Regions from separate parts of the Cobetia sp. BL01 genome, predicted to be linked through region 2. Evidence: predicted binding sites of a transcription regulator. Region 2 holds the regulator's gene; the other holds the start of a gene.

Region 1 (3,371 bases), on a different contig from region 2:
AGGGGCTGGTATTCCAGTATCTGGGAGCGGGCTGTGTCTTCCTCATCGCAGCCAGCAGCGTAGGTAGCTTCGCCTTCGACCCGACGCCTCGTCTACTGCTGACCCTCGCCTGGCTGGTGATCGCCATCTCGGTGGGTGCTATCTGGTTGCTGATGCTGATGCTCGAACGTGGCGAGGCCCACCAGGTCGCACGTACCTTCTTCCTGGTGCCACCGTGTGCCGCGCTGATGGCCTGGTGGCTGTTCGATGAGCAGTGGACCGCCTTGATGGTGATGGGAGCGGCGCTGGTCGTGCTGGGACTGGTGCTGGATCGCCCCCGTCCGGGCAAGGTAGCCAGGGCGCCGGCTGACGACACGTCGCCGTCAGTGCCCGAGACGTCGGCACCGAGCAGCGGGCAGGCCGCCTCGCGTTGATTCGTCCTGAACGCACAACGCCCCGCCGGCCCGTGATGGGCTGGCGGGGCGTTGTCGTCTGTGGCCAGTCAGATGCGCGATTCAGAAGCGATAGCTGATACCGGCCATGGTCACGATCGGGTCGATCTCGACCTTGTCGTTGACGCTGCCCGCCACGGTGACATCGGAATCGATATCCAGATACCAGGCAGCGACGTTGGCCGCCCAATGCTCATTGATGACCAGGTCGACACCGATCTGTGCGGCCGCGCCCCAGCTGTCATCCATCTCGAGCTTGGTGCCGTCATCGAGGGTTTCATCGGAGAAGTGGGTGTAATTGACGCCTGCACCGATGTACGGCTGGATGCGGGAGTCGCGTCCACCGAGGGGGTAGTACTGCAGTGTCAGGGTCGGTGGCAGATGATCGACGGAGCCGGCCTTCTGGCCATTCAGCGAGATGTCATGCTCGAAATTCTGCGCGGCCAGCAGCTCGATCCCCAGGGTATCGGTGAAGCGATACCCCAGAGTGAAGGCGAAGGCGCTGTCATCATCGACGTCCACGTCGGCACCGATGGCATCGATGCGACCGTTGTCGCTCTTAGGCGAGACCTTGGCGACACCCGCACGCGTCCAGAACTGGCCGGCACCATAATCGAGGTTCTCGAGGCCTGAGTCAGTCGACGAGAACGGCGCAGCGACAGCCGACGTGGCAGTCAGCGTGAGTGCGGCCGTGATCGCCGCCATGCGCAGCGGGCGTGAAGAGGACCGGCAGAAGGAGAAGGGCAAGAAGGACTGTGCGGCTGACATGTTCGCTCCCGAAGTGACAGGGGGTGAGAAAGGAGATGTCAGTCTAGGAGCTCATGTCGACGAAAAATTGATCCATGACAAGGGTTTGCCGTCATGTCCGACAAGGGTCCGTCACACTTGATTCAAATCAAGTTCCGTCTGTCTCGCCGACTGTCCGCGCATGCAAGAACGCCGCAGGCCCTGAGGCCTGCGGCGTTCTTGTGCGTCGTCAATGAGGCAAGGGGATCACCCCTGATGCGTCATGGCTCGGCGCGGCTCGTCAGTGCGTGTTTCAGCACTTAGAAGCGGTAGGTGACACCGGCACCGACGGTGACCGGGTCCAGCTCGGTGTCGTTCACGTCCTGGCCGTTGATCTTGGTGTCGGCCTTGACGTCAGCGTAACGAGCGAAGCCATTGACGGCCCAGGATTCGTTGATGTTGAGGTCAACACCCAGCTCGGCAGCAGCGCCGTAGCTGTCGTCGATGTCCATGCTCTGGCCACCGGCAGACTCACCGGAGAAGTGGGTGTAGTTCAGGCCGACGCCAGCGTAAGGCTGAACGCGAGCTTCGGTACCGCCCAGCGGGTAGTACTGCAGCATCAGGTTGATCGGCATCTGATCGAAGCCACCGTCGCTGTTTTTCCAGTCGGTGCTGAATGCTTCAGTGGACTGCAGAGCAACTGCCAGGTTGTCGTGGAACATGTAGCCCACGGAGCCGGCGAAACCGGATTCATCCTTGGCGATCAGGCCATTGCCGTTGTTGCTCTTGCCGTCGACCTTGGCAACGCCGCCGCGCAGGAAGATATCGCCCTTGCCGTAGGCCAGTGCAGATTGTGCACCCATTGCCATGGTGCCGGCGATGACGGTAGCAGTCAGGATCTTGATGGTTTTCATGTGATGTTCTCCTTGAAGCTTGTGGCCTCGGGGGCTTCCTGTCGGCGGTGCCTGGCGAACTCGGGGGATGTACCGAGTGTGGCAAGGCTGCCTTGTTCAGGTGACGAGATGAACTATAAAAAACACTGTTCTTTTTGGCAAGCATTTTTTTAGAACAATGTTTGAAAACATATTTGACGTCTTGTTAGCGGATGTTACCGATTATTTCAGAAAAGGTGCATGTCTCGAGGATGAGACTGGAGGTGGCGCAGGACAGCGACAGGGCCGTTCATTTTCACGACAGATTCATGAGACGTTGGTCGTAGGCGGCTCGTGAGGTGAGCGCATGCTACGCAATGCGTGATGCGCCCACCAGTGTGGGAATTCAGCGACGCTTGCGCTGGGCACGTGCTTCAAGCTCGTTGAGCCATCGACTGACCTCGTCACTCTGCGCGGGACAGTCAAGGTAGACGGCCAGAAACTCTCGCCACTCCGCTGCCTGCCAGGCCTTGAGGCGGCGCCACAACACGTAGAGGTCGCGCTGGCACTCGTGACGGCGCAGCACGAAGCGTCGGGTCTTCTCCAGATCGATGATGACGGCATCCATCTGTTCCTGCATGGCGCTGGTACCGTCGGCGGCGGGCTGTGGGCGGCTGAGGAACAGATGCTTGGGGAACAGGCAGCCGTGCATCATGCCGGCCTGATGAATCTGTCGCACGAGACGTGCGCTGGCAGTGATGACTTGCGTGCGTCGGGTATCGTCCAGCGCCGGCCAGCGTGCATGCCAGTGGTCCAGATCATCGCGGCCGTCGAGATCGAAGGTGATCAGGATGGCGCGCCACTCCTTGCCGGTGCGGCGCTCGCCATACCAGCCGGCATCCACCGAAGGAATGCCCAGCGCGTGATAGTGGCGGATGGCACGCCACTCGCGCGAGAAGGTCGGCTCGCCCAGTGGGCGTGACAGGCTGCGGCCCAGATGGTTGGTCTGGCGCTTGAGGTAGAGGCGATGTGTCTGGCCCTGCTCGTCCTCGAGAGTGAGCAGCGAGACCGTCGAGATGCCTCCGCGCTCACGGTTAGGGGCATCAACGTCCTGGGCGGCCACGTGCCACAGGGCCTCGAACCGGTTCAGGCCGTGGTAATCCAGCAGATTCCCCAGGGCGGGGTCACAGTAGTCGGCATGGCCACGGGGCGCCGTGGCACGTGGGCCCCGAGAGGCGCTGGACAGGGAGTGGCGGGAAAAGGAGGTCATGGCAAGTTCACGAGCTAAAGAGGGGAGGTGAGTCACGGGCAATCCCTGCCGCAGGACCCAGCGATGGATCGC
Region 2 (3,371 bases):
TACCCAGCGCGCTCATCACCACATCGGGGATTCACACGCTCGGGGGAGGACACCGGCATGAGACACGTACTGCTCGAACGGCATCCGGGCCTGATGGTCGCGCTCTGCGTGATGGCGGCAAGTGTCGGCGCGCTGGCCCAGTTGCTGCCTCTGGGGTTTCAGGAGGCAGGGCAAGAAGTGACACCGCTGGATGCGCTGGCGCTGGAGGGACAGCGTCTTTACCTGCGGGAAGGCTGCCAGCAATGCCATACCCGAATGGTGCGGGATCTGCCGGGAGACCAGGCACGCCATGCAAGCCGGGACGCCGCCTCCCGCCACCTCATGGAGCGACCGGCCCTGTGGGGCAACGCTCGTCAAGGCCCTGACCTGAGCCGCCTCCCGGCGGAACATGATGAGGCCTGGCAACGCCTGCACCTGTACTCGCCGCGCCACAAGGTGGCGGATTCCAGCATGCCGGCCTACCCCTGGCTGTTCGAGCACGCCCTGAGCGGCGAGGGTGTCGCCGAGCGAATGCGGGCCCTGCAGGCGCTTGGCGTGCCCTACCGAGACGACGAGATCCTCGCGGCGCCCGCCCGGGTACGCGGCAAGGCCGAGGCGACCGCTCTGCTGGCCTATCTTCAACAGACGGATCCCCTTCGGCACTCATCCGCGACAATACCCGACCCGACAGGGGAGACACTCGCTACACTGACACTGACGACAGGAGCTGCACCATGAACCTGCTGGCAAACGTCGATCTGCCACTGTTCTGGCAGGCATGGATCAGCATGCTCACGCTGGGCAGCCTGGCCTTCTGCACGCTGTTGCTTGTCGGGCTTCGCTCGCGCAGCACCTCACCCGATGATGACCTGCAGGGAGATGGGCCAGGCGACGAACACCGCATTGACGGCACCCCTCAGCCGGACAGGCCGCTGCCGCTGGTCTGGAGTCTGCTGTTTCTGCTCACACTGCTGGTCAGCATGGGGCAGATCGTCATGTCCTTGAGTGGATGATGTCACCTGGCTCTCCCGAGTCGGATGAGGCAGGGCGTCGCAACCTGCCCCTTCGGGAGGTTCTGCGTCTAGAGTCATGCAGGACATCACGACACAATCAGAATTATCTAATATAATGCGCGCGATTCACGGAGCACTTCACATCCCGCCCCACAGGACGGGAACCCGTTCTGGGAAGTGCGCCTGACAGGTATCATTGACGGACAGCACCGACAGGCAGCAGCGACTCAGTCCATGAGGATGCTGCCTCTTCGTACAGGACCATGGAATCGCCCTGTACCAGGTGTCGCACCCGGACACCCCCACCCGAAACCCGCTCCCCACGAGTTTCGGCGTAATGCCCCAGGAGAGTCACCATGACGGCCCAGACAACGGCATCCCATCGATTGCGTGCGCATGAAGCACGCTGTCAGACCTGCTCGCTCAGCTCACTGTGTCTGCCGCTGGCACTGAACATGGAAGCCATCGACCAGTTCGACTCCATCATTCGGCGCCGCGCGCCGCTCAGAAAGGGCGAGGTTCTCTTCACCCAGGGCGAGCCCTTCGACTGCGTCTTCACGGTGCGCTCAGGCAGCCTGAAACAGATCAACACCGAGAACAGTGGCACGGAGCAGCTCACCGGTTTCTTCCTGCCCAGCGAGCTGGCTGGACTGGATGCCATCGACAGCAATGCCTACCCCGGCAGCGCCGTGGCACTCGAGACCACGACCGTGTGCGAGATTCCCTTCGATCGCCTCGATGCGCTTTCCGCCCAACTGCCGGAACTGCGCACCCAGCTGTTCAAGAGCCTGAGCAAGGAGCTGCATGAGGATCGTCGGATGATGATGCTGCTGTCGCGCAAGACGGCAGATGAGCGCCTGGCCAGCTTCCTGGTCAACCTCTCTCAGCGCTTCCGTCGCCGCGGCTATTCGCCATACAGTTTCCGTCTTTCCATGTCCCGCGCCGACATCGGCAATTACCTGGGACTGGCCGTGGAAACCATCAGCCGTATCCTGACGCGTTTCCAGGCTCAGGGGCTGGTGGATATCCAGGCCCGCGAGGTCCATATCCTGCACCTGGATGGCCTGATCGAGCTGGCAGAAGGAGAGTGTCAGGGCGGTCGCTGAACGCCCGTGATGCCATTTCTCTCACCACGAAGGCCCGCCACATCCTCATGTGGCGGGCCTTCGTGTTTTCCAGACAGCGCCAGGCGGCTCGGAGACGCTCAGCGATTCTGCAGACGGTTGTAATCCAGCAACCCGGCCTCGACGGGACGATCCGCATAATTGGCACGCAGCACGCTGTCCGAGAACTGCCAGAAGCGTGGATCGGTGCGCCGCACTCCGATATCGGCCATCAGCTGTCGATAGTCCGCCTCATCCTTGAGCACGGCGACCCGCCGTGCCAATCCCTGCAGCGACTCGGGTGTCAGATGCCAGAAGGCATTCGGATAATCCCCGGCCACGCCGCGCAGCACATCCAGCGTATCGCGTTCAGGACGCCGATTGGCTTCCTCGTCGAACAGACTGGTGATGTTGGCATGAGCCGAGTTGCGCAGCACGCTGAACAACTGTGGGTGCTCGCTTCCCTCCCGTTCCAGCGCAATGATGGTGACTTCCGGCAGCAGGCTGGCCGCCAGACCACTCACCTCGCTCAAGGCCTTCAATTCGCGGCGCACGGCATCATCCTCCAGCGTCTCCAGGCTACGCTCGTGGACAAGTTCCGGCGCCAGGCGCTCGCGCAGGCGGCGCATCAGCCCAATGCGCGCCTTCTCCGGTGAGGAAAGCTCTCCCGGTGTCCAGACGATATCGCTCGGGGCATCAAACTGGGGCGGCTTCTTGAACAGCAGCTTTTCCAGCCCAGAATCCACATCCTGATACCAGCTGTCATGCACTGCCTGACGCTCGCCGGCAGGCAGAAGCGCCAGCAGGTTGTTCTCGCCTTCCATGCGCAGGAAGTCCATGTACAGGCGCGTGGTCAGCTGGTGGCCGAGGTTGCCATAGACATCGAAGCCGGCCACCAGCAGGTAATGGATGCGCTCAAGCATCGGGTAATCGATCACCCAGGCCGTCTTGGGTACATTGCCGACCAGCCCTTTCATCACGGCAGCGTTGTCGAAGTGACGATAGACCGTCAGGGCGGCATTGGGGTTGTGATCGCCACCCTCGCCGCCTTGCCAGCCGCTGCCGTCCCACAACAGCTGCATGTCGAGACGCAGATTGCCGTCCTCGTAGGCCTGCATCATCAGCTTTTGCTTGGCCTGCAGATAGGCCTGCTGCTTGCGCTCGAACTTGATCCACGAGGAGATGGGCAATGCATTGCTGCTCTGCTCGGCAGGCAGGCTGAGATTCTCGCCCTCCCGTGCCAGGGTGCGCTCGACCTGCGGCAGGCTGAACAGTG

What was found. Region 2 encodes FNR, which switches genes on or off when oxygen is low (the NO sensors DNR and NnrR bind a similar motif). Its sites were predicted from a motif close to TTGATNTANATCAA; they were not measured.
Region 1: ACZYGA_RS03820 (OmpW/AlkL family protein) is a predicted target of FNR. The motif match lies at 1,317-1,330, and genes of this name have one in related genera.

What each region holds. Positions count from the first base shown of each region.
Region 1 is NZ_JBVBEE010000002.1:26,521-29,891, reverse strand. It holds gene ACZYGA_RS03825 (DMT family transporter) at 1-413, shown strand, start outside; gene ACZYGA_RS03820 (OmpW/AlkL family protein) at 495-1,199, opposite strand; gene ACZYGA_RS03815 (OmpW/AlkL family protein) at 1,478-2,071, opposite strand; gene ACZYGA_RS03810 (lipopolysaccharide kinase InaA family protein) at 2,436-3,299, opposite strand.
Region 2 is NZ_JBVBEE010000004.1:117,803-121,173, reverse strand. It holds gene ACZYGA_RS09240 (cbb3-type cytochrome c oxidase subunit I) at 1-61, shown strand, start outside; gene ACZYGA_RS09235 (cbb3-type cytochrome c oxidase subunit II) at 58-717, shown strand; gene ACZYGA_RS09230 (hypothetical protein) at 714-992, shown strand; gene fnr (fumarate/nitrate reduction transcriptional regulator Fnr) at 1,349-2,098, shown strand; gene ACZYGA_RS09220 (fatty acid cis/trans isomerase) at 2,197-3,371, opposite strand, start outside.